DNA from 2 places in the Actinophytocola glycyrrhizae genome. Region 1 is predicted to be linked to the other one. Evidence: riboswitches for the same ligand, from Rfam matches in the RefSeq annotation. Region 1 holds a riboswitch; the other holds the start of a gene.
What was found. Region 1 has a riboswitch for cobalamin ahead of ACFPCV_RS19730 (ribonucleoside-diphosphate reductase subunit alpha). Riboswitches for the same ligand answer to the same signal wherever they lie in the genome.

Region 1 (7,517 bases):
CAGGACAAAGGTGACGCGCACGTCTCCGGAGCGGTCGCGGTCGATCTTCAGCATGACTCTCCACAGTCGATCTCGTCGGGGATGCGGAGGACATCATGGCCCTGTTCGCCGGGGTTCGCCCGCAGGACAACGCTTCCGGGTGACGCCCCTGGGCGAACCCGCTTCGATCAGTGGGCCCGTGTTCACCTGGCGACCACTCGTACGGACTTCAGCTCGGCGTCCACCGGGTCCGGGACCCGCATCCCGGCGGCGAGCCCGCTGCGCACGTAGTCCAGCACCGCGCTGATGATCACCTCACCGGGCAGCACCGCGGGCGCACCGGGCGGGTACGGCGTGATCATCTGCGCGCTGACCCGCCCCGGCGCGTCGTCGACGCCGACCTGTTCGGTTCTCGCCGAAGAACGCGTCCCTCGGCAGCATCGCGGTCTCCAGCTCGAGGTCCCTCGGCGACGGCAGGTCCACGGGGTGCGGCACGGGCAGGTCGGCCAGGCGCATCGCGCTCACCGCCCGCACCAGCGCCGCGACGGGGGTCGACACCCCGGCCCCTGCCGGTGCCCCGGTGGGTTGAACGGCGTGAACCTGCGGTCACGGAATGCCTGGAGAGCCTCCAGGACAGGCGCACGGCTGTGCTCCATGGTGCTTGTGTGCCCAAGCGGTCAACGGGCGAAACCGCGGGGCGTCCAAGCCCGCCCATTCCTGCTCATGCGCGAACGGCTCGGAGTCGATGTCCTGGCGCCATGCCTCGAAAAGGGCGATGAGCTGGGATTCCGTCGGCTCCACGATCCGGTACGTCGCCTTTTCGAGCATTGCTGTTACCGCCGTTCAGCGTCACCGGCCAGGATCGAGGTCTGCCACCACCCCGAAGTGGTCACTGGGCCATACCCCGTCGACGGGTTCGTCAAACGTGCGTGTGCAGTAGGTCACTCCCAATGACGGCCCGGCACGGCCGCAGCGGATGAGGACGTAGTCGATCCTGCGGTCGAGATCGCTCCGCCAGTGCTTCTCCATGATCGGGGTCAGCGACGGCGCGAACGTGGGGCCCGGCTCGCTGCCGTGCGTCAGCTCCCACGCGTCGCGGTAGCTGACGCTGGTGCCGTCGAGCGCCTGCACGCCGCGCCAGAACCGGATGCTGTCGGTGTCCGGCATGGCGTCCATGTCCCCGGCGAGGACCACGTGCTGGCCGGTCCGCTCGACCAGCTCCTCGACGAAGCCCGCGGTGAGCACCGCCTGCCTGCCGCGCTCGTACTCGAGGTTGGTCGCCCACGACGGTTTGTGGTTGACCAGCAGCAGCGGCACGTCGCTGTAGGGCCAGTGGATGTCGGCGATCAGCGCGCTCGCGGGGAAGTCGGCCGTGCGCGGGCCGACCTGCAGGTCCAGCTCCCGGACCACGCCGATCGGCCAGCGGCTCGCGATGGAGATGCCGGAGCCGTCCGGTTCGCGCAGCGGGTGGTGGGTGACGTGGTAACCGTCCCCGAGCACCTCGGTAACCTGGTCGTAGCCGGCGGTCGCGACGGCTTCCTGCAGCGTCACCACGTCCGCGTCGAGCCGCCGGAACCAGCTCGCGGCCGCGGGCAGGCGGCGTGGCCAGTCCATGTGATGGCCGAGCAGGTTCTGTGTGACCACGCGCATGTCTTCGAGTCTGGCGCGGGGCTTCCCCGTTCGCATGACGATGACGCTTGGACCACGCGCGGCCGGGGTATGTCCTATCTGTCGGGAAGGGTGGCGTTCTGATGCGGGAGACGTTCCACAGCGAGCTCGCCGAACTGCGGGCACTGCTGGCCAGGATGTGCGAGCAGGCGGCGACCGCGATGCGCCTCGCGACCGGGGCGATGCTGTCCGCCGACCTCGACGCGGCCAAGGGTGTCCTCGCCGCGGACGCCGCGATCGACGAGATGCGCGACCAGTGCGAGGAGATGGCGCAGCAGATGCTCGCGCTGCAGGCCCCGGTGGCGGGTGACCTGCGCCTGGTGCTGTCCGCGATCTACTGCGCGGAGCGGGTCGAGCGCATGGGCGACCTGGCGGAACACATCGCGAACACCACGTGCCGCGTCCACCCCGACCAGGTCGTGCCCACCGAGCTGCGCGACACGTTCGACCGCCTGGGTGCGATCACGTCCGACATGTCCGCGCGCCTGGTCGAACACGTGGCCGCGCCCCGCGCCGGCGCGTTCGCCGAACTCGACGCCATCGACCAGGAGGTCGACGACCTGCACGCGGACGTACTGCACAAGATCACCGCGAAGGACTGGCCGCACGGCGTCCCGATGGCGACGACCCTGGCACTGGTGGCCCGCTTCTACGAGCGCTACGCCGACCAGGCCGTGTCGGCAGCGAAGCGGGTCGAGTTCGTGTGCACCGGCGAGACACCCACTCTCCCGGCCTGAGCACCCGAACACCGTGACGTTCCCGGTCTCCGTCAAGGGCGTGGTGCTGCACGAGGACAAGGTCCTCCTGCTGAAGAACCCCCGCGACGAGTGGGAACTCCCGGGCGGCAGGCTGGAGATCGGCGAAACCCCGGAACAGTGCGTGGCCCGCGAGATCGCGGAGGAGACGGGCTGGCGGGTGCACGTGGGCCCGGTGCTGGACACCTGGCTCTACCACGTGGAATCCGTACACCGCCACGTGTTCGTCGTGACCTACGGCTGCCACCCGAACGCCCCGGCCGAGGTGGTGCTGTCCACCGAGCACGTGAGCGCAAACCTGTTCCACCAAGCCGAAATCTCCGCCCTGAACCTCCCGCGCGGCTACCACCGCGCGATCGACCTCTGGTTCAGTCACCCAGAACGCTCACGTAGGCAGCCCCCACCCGAACCCGGGGGGCGGCCCAGGTCCAGTCTACCGGCGGACACCGACAACCGGCCGTAGTCGATCTTGCCTGTGGACAACCTGGCGTGCTGTGGACAACGACACACCGACACAACATATGGGCGCTACTCCTGAACTAGCCCCTATGTATAGTGATCACCGAGCTGGTTCGACCACCATGCCATGGTGGTCGTCGCAAGAGGGAACCCGGTGGGAGTCCGGGACTGCCCCGCAGCGGTGAACGGGAACGAACGCCGTCACGAAGCACTGGACGCGAGTCCGGGAAGCGACGGTCAGTAGGCGTCTGCCCGTGAGTCCGAAGACCTGCCCGCTCCCCCGGCCGCGCCGCTGCCGGGTGCATCCGCTTGCCCCGAGGGAGGGCGCGCGGGGACGACCCACCTGTCGGGGTTCTCTCGCGCGCCCGAAAAAGCGAGGAGAACCTTGACCACGATCCAGGACACGATGCGCGTCCGGAAACGCAGTGGGGAAACCGAACCGGTCGACATCGACAAGATCATCCGCGCGGTCGCCCGCTGCGCCACCGGACTCCCGGCGGTGGCACCGCAACGGGTCGCCACCAGGACGATCAACGGGCTCTACGACGGCGCCACCACAGAAGAGCTCGACCGCCTCTCCATACGGACCGCCGCCGAACTGGTCGCCGAGGAGCCGGAGTACTCCCGGCTCGCGGCCCGCCTGCTCGCCACCTACATCGACAAGGAGGTCCGCGGTCACGGCGTCCACTCGTTCAGCCAGTCCATCGGCACGGCCCACGAACTCGGCCTGATCGGCGACGACACCGCCACGTTCGTCGCCACGCACGCCCGCAAGCTCGACGACGCCATCGACCACGACGCCGACCGCCGCTTCGAGTACTTCGGTCTGCGCACCGTCCACGACCGCTACCTGCTCCGCCACCCGAACAGCCGCACCGCGCTGGAACGCCCGCAGTACTGGCTCCTCCGTGTCGCGTGTGGACTGTCGAACACCCCGGCCGAGGCGGTCCGCTTCTACCGGCTGATGTCGTCACTGGCGTATCTGCCCAGCTCACCCACCTTGTTCAACTCCGGCACCCGGCACACGCAGATGTCCTCCTGCTACCTGCTGGACTCACCGCGCGACGAGCTCGAGTCGATCTACGAGCGCTACGGCCAGGTCGCGCGGCTGTCGAAGTTCGCGGGTGGCATCGGCATCCAGTGGTCCCGCGTCCGCTCCCGCGGCGCGTTGATCCGCGGCACCAACGGCCACTCCAACGGCGTCGTCCCGTGGCTGCGCACGCTCGACTCGTCGGTTGCCGCCGTCAACCAGGGCGGCAGGCGCAAGGGCGCGGCCTGCGTCTACCTGGAGACGTGGCACCCGGACATCGAGGAGTTCCTCGAACTGCGCGACAACACGGGCGAGGACGCACGCCGCACACACAACCTCAACATCGCCAACTGGATCCCGGACGAGTTCATGCGCCGGGTCGAGGCCGACGCCGACTGGTCGCTGTTCGACCCGGACGAACTGCCGGAACTGCCGGACCTGTGGGGTGAGGCGTTCGACCGGGCGTACCGGGCCGCGGAGCAGGCCGGGCGGGCGGTGCGCACGGTCAGGGCCCGCGACCTGTACGCGAAGATGATGCGCACGCTCGCCCAGACCGGCAACGGCTGGATGACGTTCAAGGACACCGCGAACCGCACCTGCAACCAGACCGCGGCGCCCGGCAACGTCGTGCACCTTTCCAACCTGTGCACGGAGATCCTCGAGGTCACGTCCGACGAGGAGACCGCCGTCTGCAACCTCGGCTCGGTCAACCTCGGCGCGCACGTCACCGGCGGCGAGATCGACTGGGCGCGGCTGCGGGAGACCGTGCGCACCGCCGTCACGTTCCTCGACCGCGTGATCGACATCAACTACTACCCCACCGAGGAGGCAGGCCGCAGCAACCCGCGCTGGCGTCCCGTCGGGCTCGGCGTGATGGGCCTGCAGGACGTGTTCTTCAAGCTGCGCCTGCCTTTCGACGGCGACGAGGCCCGCGAGCTGTCGACACGGCTCGCCGAGGAGGTCTACCTCACGGCGCTGGAGACGTCCGCCGACCTGGCCGCGTCCGCAGGCGCGCACCCGGCGTACGCGCAGACCCGCGCCGCGCGCGGGGACCTGCAGCCGGACCTGTGGGGCGTCACGCCGAAGCAGTCCGACCGGTGGGCGGCGCTGCGGACCAGGGTCGCCGAACACGGCCTGCGCAACTCGCTGCTGATCGCGATCGCGCCGACCGCCACGATCGCGTCGATCGCGGGCTGCTTCGAGTGCATCGAGCCGCAGGTGTCCAACGTGTTCAAGCGCGAGACCCTGTCCGGCGAGTTCCTGCAGGTCAACGCATACCTGGTGGCAGAGCTGAAGAAACACGGGCTCTGGACCGCCACCACACGCGACCAGGTCAAGCGCGACGACGGCTCCGTGCAGGGCCTGAGCGCGCTGCCCGCGGAGTCACGCGAACTGTTCCGCACCGCCTGGGAACTGCCGCAGCGCGCACTGATCGACCTCGCCGCCGCACGTGGCCCGTACGTCGACCAGAGCCAGTCGCTGAACCTGTTCGTGGCCTCGCCCACCATCGGGAAGCTGTCGTCGATGTACCGCTACGCGTGGGCGAGCGGCCTGAAGACCACGTACTACCTGCGGTCCCGCCCGGCGACCCGCATCCAGCAGGCGACGGTCAGTGCCACCGTCGGTGCCGACGACGCCGCGGTCGCCTGCTCCCTGGAGAACCCCGAGTCATGTGAGGCATGCCAGTGACCAGCACCCAGAACACCAGCCTGCAGGACAGCTCCCGCAAGCAGGCGCTGCTCGACCCGGGCATGGACCTGACGCTCCGCCCGATGCGCTACCCGCTGTTCTACGAACGCTTCCGCGACGCGATCAGGAACACGTGGACGGTCGAGGAGGTCGACCTGCACTCCGACCTCGCCGACCTGAACAAGCTGACCGACGCCGAACGGCACCTGGTCAACCGGCTCGTCGCGTTCTTCGCCACCGGCGACACGATCGTCGCGAACAACCTGGTGCTCAACCTGTATGAGCACGTCAACGCGCCGGAGGCACGCCTGTACCTCTCCCGGCAGCTCTTCGAGGAGGCCGTGCACGTCCAGTTCTACCTGACGCTGCTCGACACCTACCTTCCCGACGACGAGGATCGCGCGGCCGCGTTCGCCGCGGTGGAGAACATCCCGTCCATCCGGGACAAGGCCGAGTTCTGTTTCAGGTGGATCGACTCGATCGAGCACCTGAACCGGCTCGAGACCCGGGCGGACCGGCGCGCGTTCCTGTTGAACCTGATCTGCTTCGCGGCGTGCATCGAGGGCCTGTTCTTCTACGGTGCCTTCGCGTACGTGTACTTCCTCCGTTCCCGCGGGCTGCTCAACGGCCTCGCGTCCGGCACGAACTGGGTGTTCCGCGACGAGTCCATGCACATGGCGTTCGCGTTCGACGTGGTCGACACCGTCCGCCGCGAGGAGCCGGACCTGTTCGACGACGAACTCGACGCCCAGGTCCGCCAGATGCTCCGCGAAGCCGTCGACGCCGAGGTCCAGTTCGCCGAGGACCTGCTAACCGGCGGTGTCGCTGGGCTCACGCTCACCGACATGCGGGAGTACCTGCGGCACGTCGCCGACCGGCGCCTCGCCGCGCTCGGCCTCGAACCCGAGTACGGGTCGACGAACCCGTTCGCGTTCATGGAGCTGCAGGACGTCCAGGAACTGTCGAACTTCTTCGAGCGCCGTGTGTCCGCGTACCAGGTGGCGGTGACGGGCACCGTCAACTTCGACGAAGATTTTTAGCACCGACTTCCAGCACTATGTCCTCATGGCTCTGCTTCTGCGTGATGTGACGATCGGGTTCACCGGGCGACGCGCCGACGTGCGTGTGGAGGGGCGTCGCCTGGTGGCCGTCGAACCACCCGGTCTGCCCGCCGACGGCGCCGAGGTCGTCGACGGCAACGGCGGCACGCTGCTGCCCGGCCTGGTCGACGCCCACGCACACCTGCTGCAGTGGGCCAGCTCCCGCCAACGCGTCTCGCTCGCCGGTGCCACCTCCGCCGCGCACGCCGCGGAGCTGATCGCGGCCGCGGGCCCGAAACCCGGCGAGTTGTTGCAGGGCGCGGGTTTCCACGCCGCGCTCTGGCCCGACCGCCCGCACAGGACGCTGCTGGACCACGTGCTCCCGGACCAGCCGGTCGCACTGTTCAGCAACGACCTGCACACGCTGTGGCTCAGTTCGGCGGCCATGCGCATGATGAACGTCGACCACCCGACCGGTGTGTTCATCGAGGACGAGTGCATGGCGCTCACCGCCGCCCTGCCCTCGCCGTCGACGGACATCACCGACCGCTGGGTGCTCGCCGCCACCGAGGCGGCCGCCGCACGCGGCATCACGACGATCGCCGACTACGAGTACACCGACACCATCGCCGACTGGCGGCGCCGCGGCACCCCGGCGACGCGGATCCGGTGCGTCATCGCCAAGTTCCTGCTCGACGAGACGATCGAACGCGGCCTGAGGACCGGCGCTCCGGCAGGTGACCTCCTCACCGTCGGCCCGCTGAAGATCTTCATGGACGGCTCGCTCAACACCCGCACCGCCTACTGCCACGACCACTACCCCGACGGCACCTACCACGGTGAACTGCTCGAACCTCTCGACCAACTCCTTCCCGTTCTCCGCAAGGCCGTCGACAA
Region 2 (7,517 bases), on a different contig from region 1:
CAGCGCGGCCGTGGCCGAGGTCGGCGGCCTCGACGTGATCGTCGAGGTGGCCGTGGACGACGGGGAGGAACTCGCGAGGCACACCTGGAACCCGCGCCTCGGGATCATGGGTGGACTGTCCATTCTGGGCACGACCGGCGTGGTGGTCCCCTACTCGTGCTCCGCGTGGATCGACAGCATCCGCCGCGGCGTTGACGTGGCCAGGGCGGCCGGGCACCGGCACGTCGCCGCGTGCACCGGCAGCACGTCGGAGCAGGCCGTCGCGCAGCTGTACGGGCTGTCCGAGGACGCGCTGCTGGACATGGGCGACTTCGCGGGCGCGGCGCTCAAGTACCTGCGCCGCCACCCCGTGGACCGGCTCACGATCGCGGGCGGGTTCGCGAAGCTGTCCAAGCTCGCGGACGGGCACCTCGACCTCCACTCGGGACGGTCGCAGGTGAATCTCGACCGTCTCGCACAACGGGCGGGCCTGCCTCACCTCGCGACCGCCAACACCGCGATGGAGGCGCTGCAGCTCGCGCGGGCGGCCGGTGTGCCGCTCGCTGACCGGGTCGCGGAGGCCGCCCGTACCGAAGCCCTTGCCGTGCTGGCCGGGGCACCGGTCGACGTGGACGTGCTGGTCATCGACCGGGCCGGTCGCCTTGCCGGGCGCGCGCCTTCGAGTACAGGTGGGAGTCGGGAAAACCCTCCGCCGTGAGCACGTCGCCCACGATGATCACCGCGGTGCGCTTCACCCCGGCCTCGTGGACCTGGCCGGCGATCGTGGCGAGCGTGCCGCGCAGCACCACCTCGTCGGGTCGCGACGCGTACGCCACCACGGCGACCGGGCAGTCCGGCCCGTAGTTCGGCAGCAGCTCCCCGACGACCTGGTCGATCCGCTGCACGGCCAGGTGCAGCACCATCGTCGACCGCGTCCGGCCCAGCGAGGCCAGGTCCTCCCCCGGCGGCATCGCGGTGGCGCGCGCGGAGATGCGGGTCAGCACGACCGTCTGGCCGACCCCCGGCACGGTCAGCTCCCGGCCCAGGGTCGCGGCGGCGGCCGCGAACGCGGGCACGCCGGGCACGATCTCGTACGGCACGTCCTCGGCGTCCAGGCGCCGTGCCTGCTCGGCGACCGCGCTGAACACCGAGGGGTCACCGGAGTGCAACCGCACCACGTCGTTGCCGCGCCGGTGTTCCGCGACCAGCTCGGCGATGATCCGGTCCAGCGTCAGGTCGGCGGTGTCGACGAGCCGTGCGCCCGCCGGGCAGCCGGCCAGCACCTCGGGCGGCACCAGGCTGCCCGCGTACAGGCACACCGGCGTCGTCGCGATGAGCCGCTGTGCCCGCACCGTGATCAGGTCCGCAGCACCGGGTCCGGCCCCGACGAAGTGCACCGTCATGCGTCGCCACCTCCACCATCCACTCGCAAGCTCATGCCTCTCTCGCCACCTGCCACTGTGTCACCGGCATCATCGGCTTCCACCCGGTGAACCCGCCGACCGGGGCGGCCCGGCTCACCTCGATCCGCGTCAGCGTGCCACCCACCGCGGCCTGCCAGCGGGTCAGCACGGCCTCCGACTCGAGTGTCACCGCGTTCGCCACGAGCCGCCCGCCGGTGCGCAGCGCCGCCCAGCACGCCTCGACGACACCCGCACCGGTCAGCCCGCCGCCGACGAACACCGCGTCCGGTCGCGGCAGGTCCGTGAGCGCGCCGGGGGCCCGGCCCGGCACGACCCGCAGCGCGGGGACACCGAGCAGGCCGGCGTTGGCCCGGATCCGTTCCGCGCGCTCGGGCCGGGACTCGACGGCGACGGCGGTGCACGACGGGTGCGTGCGCAGCCACTCGATGGCGACGCTGCCGGAGCCCGCGCCGACGTCCCACAGCAGTTGTCCCGGCAGCGGGGCGAGCGCGGCCAGCGTGATCGCGCGGACCTCGCGCTTGGTGAGCTGGCCGTCGTGGTCGTAGGCGTCGTCGGGCAGGCCGGGGGTGCGGCCGAGTGGCGAGACGCCGGGTGCGGCGCGGCAGTCGAGCGCGATCACGTTGAGCGGGCCCGTCTCGGCCGACCACGTGGCGGCGGTGCCGTCGTGCCTGCGTTCCGCCGGGCCGCCGAGGTCGTCGAGGACGGTCATGGCGGTCGGCCCGAACCCTCGATCGCGCAACAGCGCGGCGACCGCACCCGGCGTGTCCGCGCCCGCGCTCAGCACCAGCATCCTGCGGTGTGGCAGGGCGATCAGCGACTCGACGGGACGGCCGACGAGGCTCACGACGTCGACGTCGTCCACCGGCCAGCCCAGCCGCGCACACGCGAGCGACACCGAGGACGGGTGCGGGTACACCCGCAGCGCGGCCGCACCGAACAGCCGCACCAGGGTGGTGCCGACGCCGAAGAACATGGGGTCGCCGCTCGCCAGCACGCACACCCGCCGCCCGCTGTGCTCGGCGAGCAGCGGTTCGACGGCGGGCAGCATCGGCGACGGCCACGTGACCCGCGTCGCAACCGAGTCCGGCAGCAGCGCGAGCTGCCGGGCGCTGCCGACGACGACCTCGGCGCGGGCCACGGCGTTCCTGGCCGGTTCCGCGAGCCCGGCCCAGCCGTCGGCACCGATCCCGACCACGGTGATGGGTTCCACGAACCGGCACCGTAATCGACTTTCCGCGCGGTGTCTGACACGATGCGAGAGAACCAACAGCGAGGTGTGCGAGGAAACCAGCGCGAATCTGGTGCGGTCCCGCCACTGTGAGCCGGAGCGATCCGGCGAGCCAGACACTCGGCCCCCGCTGCAGACCGACTCGGGCGCGGACCCGGGGAAGGATCGCGCATGACCGCGGGCTACCCGTTCTCGGCCGTCGTCGGCCACGAAGACCTTCGTCTCGCCCTCCTGCTCAACGCCGTCCACCCCACCATCGGCGGGGTTCTCGTGCGTGGTGAGAAGGGCACCGCGAAGTCGACCGTCGTACGGGGGCTCGCCGCCTTGCTCCCGGCCGTCACCGTCGTCGACGCCTGCCGGTTCAGCTGTGACCCGGCCGCGCCGGATCCCGCGTGCCCGGACGCACCCCACGACGGTCCCGCCGTCACCCGGCCCGCCCGGCTCGTCGAGCTGCCGGTGGGGGCCACCGAGGACCGGCTCGTCGGTTCACTTGACCTGGAACGCGCGCTGACCGAGGGGGTTCGCGCCTACCAGCCCGGTCTGCTCAGCACCGCGCACCGCGGTGTGCTGTACGTCGACGAGGTCAACCTGCTGCACGACCACCTCGTCGACCTCCTGCTCGACGCCGCCGCGATGGGCCGGGCGCACGTCGAACGGGACGGGGTGTCGGTGTCGCACGCGGCCTCGTTCCTGTTGGTGGGCACCATGAATCCCGAGGAGGGCGAGCTGCGGCCGCAGCTGCTCGACCGGTTCGGGCTCACCGTCGAGGTGGCCGCGGCACGCGACGTCGACGCCCGCGCCGAGGTGATCCGCCGACGGCTCGCGTTCGAGGCCGACCCGGCGGGGTTCGCGGCACGGTGGGCGCCCGAGGACACCGCGCTGGCGGAGCGGATCGCCGCCGCCCGTGCCGTGCTGGCCGCGGTGCGGCTGCCCGATCCGGAGCTGCGCAGGATCGCGGCGCTGTGCGCGTCGTTCGACGTGGACGGCATGCGTGCCGACCTCGTGGTGGCGCGCACCGCCGTCGCGCACGCCGCGTGGCGTGGTGGCGACGAGGTCGACGCGCGGGACGTCGAGGCGGCGGCCCGGCTCGCGCTGCCGCACCGCAGGCGCCGCGACCCGTTCGACGAGCCCGGCATCGACGAGGAGCAGCTCCAGCAGGCGCTGCGCGACGCGGAGCCGGACCCACCCGATCCCGACGGCGGCCCCGGCTCCGGCAACCGCCCCGAGGACTCCGAAGTGGACGGTCCGGTCGCGGACGGTGGCCGGCAGGACAGTGCCGGTGGTGGCGACCAGGCACCCACCCGGCCCGCCGCCGTTCCCGATCCGGCCTACCGGGCCAGGCTCCTGTCCGTCGACGGCATCGGCGAGGGCGCGCCGGGGCGCCGGTCCCGCGCGCGTTCCGGGTTCGGCCGCACGCTGCGTGCGACCCAGGGCCACGGGCACGGCCTGCACCTCGTCGGGACACTCGCCGCGGCGGCACCGCACCAGCTCGCCCGCGGTCGCACCGGTGCCGGCATCCTGTTGCGGCGCACCGACGTGCGCCGCGCCGTGCGGGAAGGCAAGGAGAGCAACCTCGTCCTGTTCGCCGTCGACGCGTCCGGGTCGATGGCGGCGCGCAAGCGGATGTCCGCGGTCACGGGCGCGGTGCTCGCCCTGCTCCTCGACGCCTACCAGCGGCGCGACAAGGTCGGCCTCGTCACCTTCCGCGGCGACGGCGCCGAGCTGGTGCTGCCGCCGACGTCGTCGGTCGACGCGGCGGTCGCCCGGCTGCGGCGCCTGACCACCGGCGGCCGCACTCCACTCGCGGACGGGCTGCTCCGCGCACACCGGACCCTTGTCACCGAACGGTTGCGGGATCCCCGCCGCCGTCCGCTGCTCGTGGTCGTCACCGACGGGCGGGCCACCGTGCCGCTTCGTTCCGGCGCCGACCCGGTGGCCGACGCGCTGCGCGCTGCGGGACTGCTCGCCGCCGACGGGGTCGCGAGCGTCGTCGTCGACTGCGAACACGGCCCGGTGCGGCTCGGCATCCCCGCGCGGCTCGCGACGGCCATCGCCGGGGCGCACGTCCGGCTCGACGAACTGTCCGCCGACCACGTCACCGGCGTCGTGCGCGCGGCACGGAGCGCCGCCTGATGCCCCAGGGAAAACCGGACGCCGTCCCGGACGACGGGCTCACCACCCGCCAGCGCCGCAACCGCCCGCTGCTGATCGTCCACACCGGGCCGATGAAGGGCAAGTCGACCGCCGCGTTCGGGCTGGCGCTGCGGGCATGGAACCAGGGCTGGCCGGTCGGGGTGTTCCAGTTCGTCAAGTCCGCCAAGTGGAAGGTGGGCGAGGAGACCGCGTTGCTCGCGCTCGGCGAGGTGCACGAGCGGACCGGCCAGGGCGGTCCGGTCGAGTGGCACAAGATGGGCGCAGGCTGGTCGTGGTCCCGCAAACCCGGCACGGAGGTCGACCACGCGGAGGCGGCCCGCGAGGGCTGGCGGGAGATCAGCGCCAGGTTGCGCGAGCAACGCCACACCCTCTACGTGCTCGACGAGTTCACCTACCCGATGAAGTGGGGGTGGGTCGACGTGGGCGAGGTGGTCGAGACGCTGACGAACCGGCCCGGACACCAGCACGTGGTGATCACCGGCCGCGACGCGGCACCCGAGCTGGTCGCGGCCGCGGACCTCGTCACCGAGATGACCAAGGTCAAACACCCCATGGACACCGGAGCCAAGGGCCAGAAGGGGATCGAGTGGTGACACCGGCGCTCGTCGTCGCGGCGCCGTCGTCCGGCAGCGGGAAGACCGTCGTGGCAACGGGTCTGATGGCCGCGCTGCGCGGGGCGGGGCACCGGGTGGCGCCGTTCAAGGTCGGCCCGGACTACATCGACCCCGGCTACCACACGATCGCGGCGGGCCGTCCCGGCCGCAACCTCGATCCGGTGCTGGTCGGCGAGTCCCTGGTGGGCCCGTTGTTCGCGCACGGGTCGGCGGGCGCGGACCTCGCGGTCGTCGAGGGCGTCATGGGCCTGTTCGACGGGAAGGTCGGCGCCGACGGGTTCGGGTCGACCGCGCACGTCGCCGGGCTGCTCGGCGCACCGGTCGTCCTGGTGGTCGACACGCGGGGCCACGGTTCGAGCATCGCCGCGCTGCTGCACGGGTTCCGCACCTGGCGGCCCGGTGTGCGGCTGTCCGGGGTGATCCTCAACCAGGTCGGGTCGGCACGGCACGAGGCGGTGCTGCGGGACGCGTGCGAGGAAGTCGGGCTGGCCGTGCTCGGTGTGCTGCACCGGAACGCGGCGGTCGAGGTGCCCTCGCGCCACCTCGGGCTGGTGACCGCCGCGGAGCACGGACCGGCCGCCGTGCGTGCGGTGGCCGCGATGGCCGACCTCGTCACGGCGGGCGTCGACCTGGCCGCGATCGTCCACCTGGCACAGTCGAACGGTGGTTTCGCGCCGTGGGAGCCGGACATCACAGCAGTGCCAGGCAAGCCGGTGGTGGCGGTGGCCGGCGGGCCGGCGTTCACGTTCGGCTACGCCGAACACGCCGAGCTGCTGTGTGCCGCGGGCGCCGAGGTCGCGGTCGTCGACCCGTTGCGGGACACCGTGCTGCCGGACCGCACGGCCGGAATCGTGTTGCCGGGCGGGTTTCCCGAGCAGTACGCGGCCGAACTGTCCGCCAACACGAAACTGCGTTCCGCGGTCGCCGCGGCCGGTGTGCCGGTGCACGCCGAGTGCGCGGGCATGCTGTACCTCACCCGGTCACTCGACGGGCACCCGATGTGCGGGCTGCTGCCCGCGGACGCGACCATGACGGGCGGTCTCACGCTCGGCTACCGCGACGTGGTGGCACCGCACGACTCGGTGCTGCACCCGGCGGGCACCCGGCTCACCGGACACGAGTTCCACCGCACCACCGTCACCCCGGCCCACGGCGACGAGCCTGCGTGGCGGTGGCGCGGTGGCGCGGACGGGTTCGCCGGTCCGCGCCACCACGCGTCCTATGTGCACACTCACCCGGCCGCGAGCCCGGCTTCCGTGGCACGCTTCGTCTCCCGCTGCGCCACCCGGTCGAGCAGCGCGGCGAACACGACCCCGATCGTCGACCACAACACGGCCTGAGTGCCGAGGGAGGCGAGCCGGAACTCCCACAGCGTCTGCGCCGGGAAGTCGTCCGGCACCTCGTGGAACGCGGGCAGCAGCGCGGCGACGACCGCGACCGCGGCCACGTACCCGATCCCGGCCCCGACCCGCCCGAGCCAGGAGAACCGGGCACTCACCCGCACCGCGACCACCGCCAGCACGACCGACAACCCGGCCATCGCGAAGTAGACCGCGGTCCGTTCACCGATCGTCTCCGCCTGCCCGACCGCGGGCGGGTTCGGCGGGTAGACGAGGTAGGGCACGAACGCGAACGCGACGAACCCGACCGCCGTCACGGTCCACGCGGTGGCACGGGGGGTCGGCGTGCCGATCCGCCCGTTGGCGAACGCGAAAGCGAGTGCGAACAACCCGCCGAGCGCGGCGCCGAACGCGCAGGTGGCGATCGCGAGCCCGAAGGTGCTCTGCACGTCGCGGCTCACCTCGGCCACCTCGGCGCCGTGGTCGTGGCCGCCGCTCTCGCCGTGGTCGTGGCCGCCCGTGCCCTGCTCCTCGATGGCGATGGCGACCTCGACCGGCGGTTCTCCTGCCACCGCGGCGAACCCGAACGCGAGCACACCGCCGATCAGGCCGGCGAGCAGACCGGCGACGAGCAGGGCGCGCATGCCGTTCAGTGGCACGGGAAGCCGAGCAGGTGCCGGCCGTCGTGCACGAGTTCGTGCAGGTAGGTGCCGTCGAACACGGACAGGGCGCCCTGTTCGGTGCTCACGAAGTACATGACGATGAGCAGCAGCAACCC

Region 2: another riboswitch for cobalamin. It lies ahead of ACFPCV_RS29865 (putative cobaltochelatase); the one in region 1 lies ahead of ACFPCV_RS19730 (ribonucleoside-diphosphate reductase subunit alpha).

What each region holds. Positions count from the first base shown of each region.
Region 1 is NZ_JBHSIS010000008.1:255,669-263,185, forward strand. It holds gene ACFPCV_RS19705 (early set domain-containing protein) at 1-54, opposite strand, end outside; partial or broken gene ACFPCV_RS19710 (Orn/Lys/Arg family decarboxylase) at 183-350, opposite strand; gene ACFPCV_RS19715 (endonuclease/exonuclease/phosphatase family protein) at 829-1,629, opposite strand; gene phoU (phosphate signaling complex protein PhoU) at 1,731-2,384, shown strand; gene ACFPCV_RS19725 (NUDIX hydrolase) at 2,398-2,865, shown strand; cobalamin riboswitch at 2,954-3,151, shown strand; gene ACFPCV_RS19730 (ribonucleoside-diphosphate reductase subunit alpha) at 3,247-5,580, shown strand; gene ACFPCV_RS19735 (ribonucleotide-diphosphate reductase subunit beta) at 5,571-6,620, shown strand; gene ACFPCV_RS19740 (amidohydrolase) at 6,646-7,517, shown strand, end outside.
Region 2 is NZ_JBHSIS010000020.1:338,606-346,122, reverse strand. It holds gene ACFPCV_RS29880 (cobalt-precorrin-5B (C(1))-methyltransferase) at 1-697, shown strand, start outside; gene cobM (precorrin-4 C(11)-methyltransferase) at 621-1,382, opposite strand; gene cbiE (precorrin-6y C5,15-methyltransferase (decarboxylating) subunit CbiE) at 1,414-2,613, opposite strand; cobalamin riboswitch at 2,626-2,774, shown strand; gene ACFPCV_RS29865 (putative cobaltochelatase) at 2,803-4,764, shown strand; gene cobO (cob(I)yrinic acid a,c-diamide adenosyltransferase) at 4,764-5,378, shown strand; gene ACFPCV_RS29855 (cobyrinate a,c-diamide synthase) at 5,375-6,739, shown strand; gene ACFPCV_RS29850 (CbtA family protein) at 6,631-7,383, opposite strand; gene ACFPCV_RS29845 (CbtB domain-containing protein) at 7,389-7,517, opposite strand, start outside.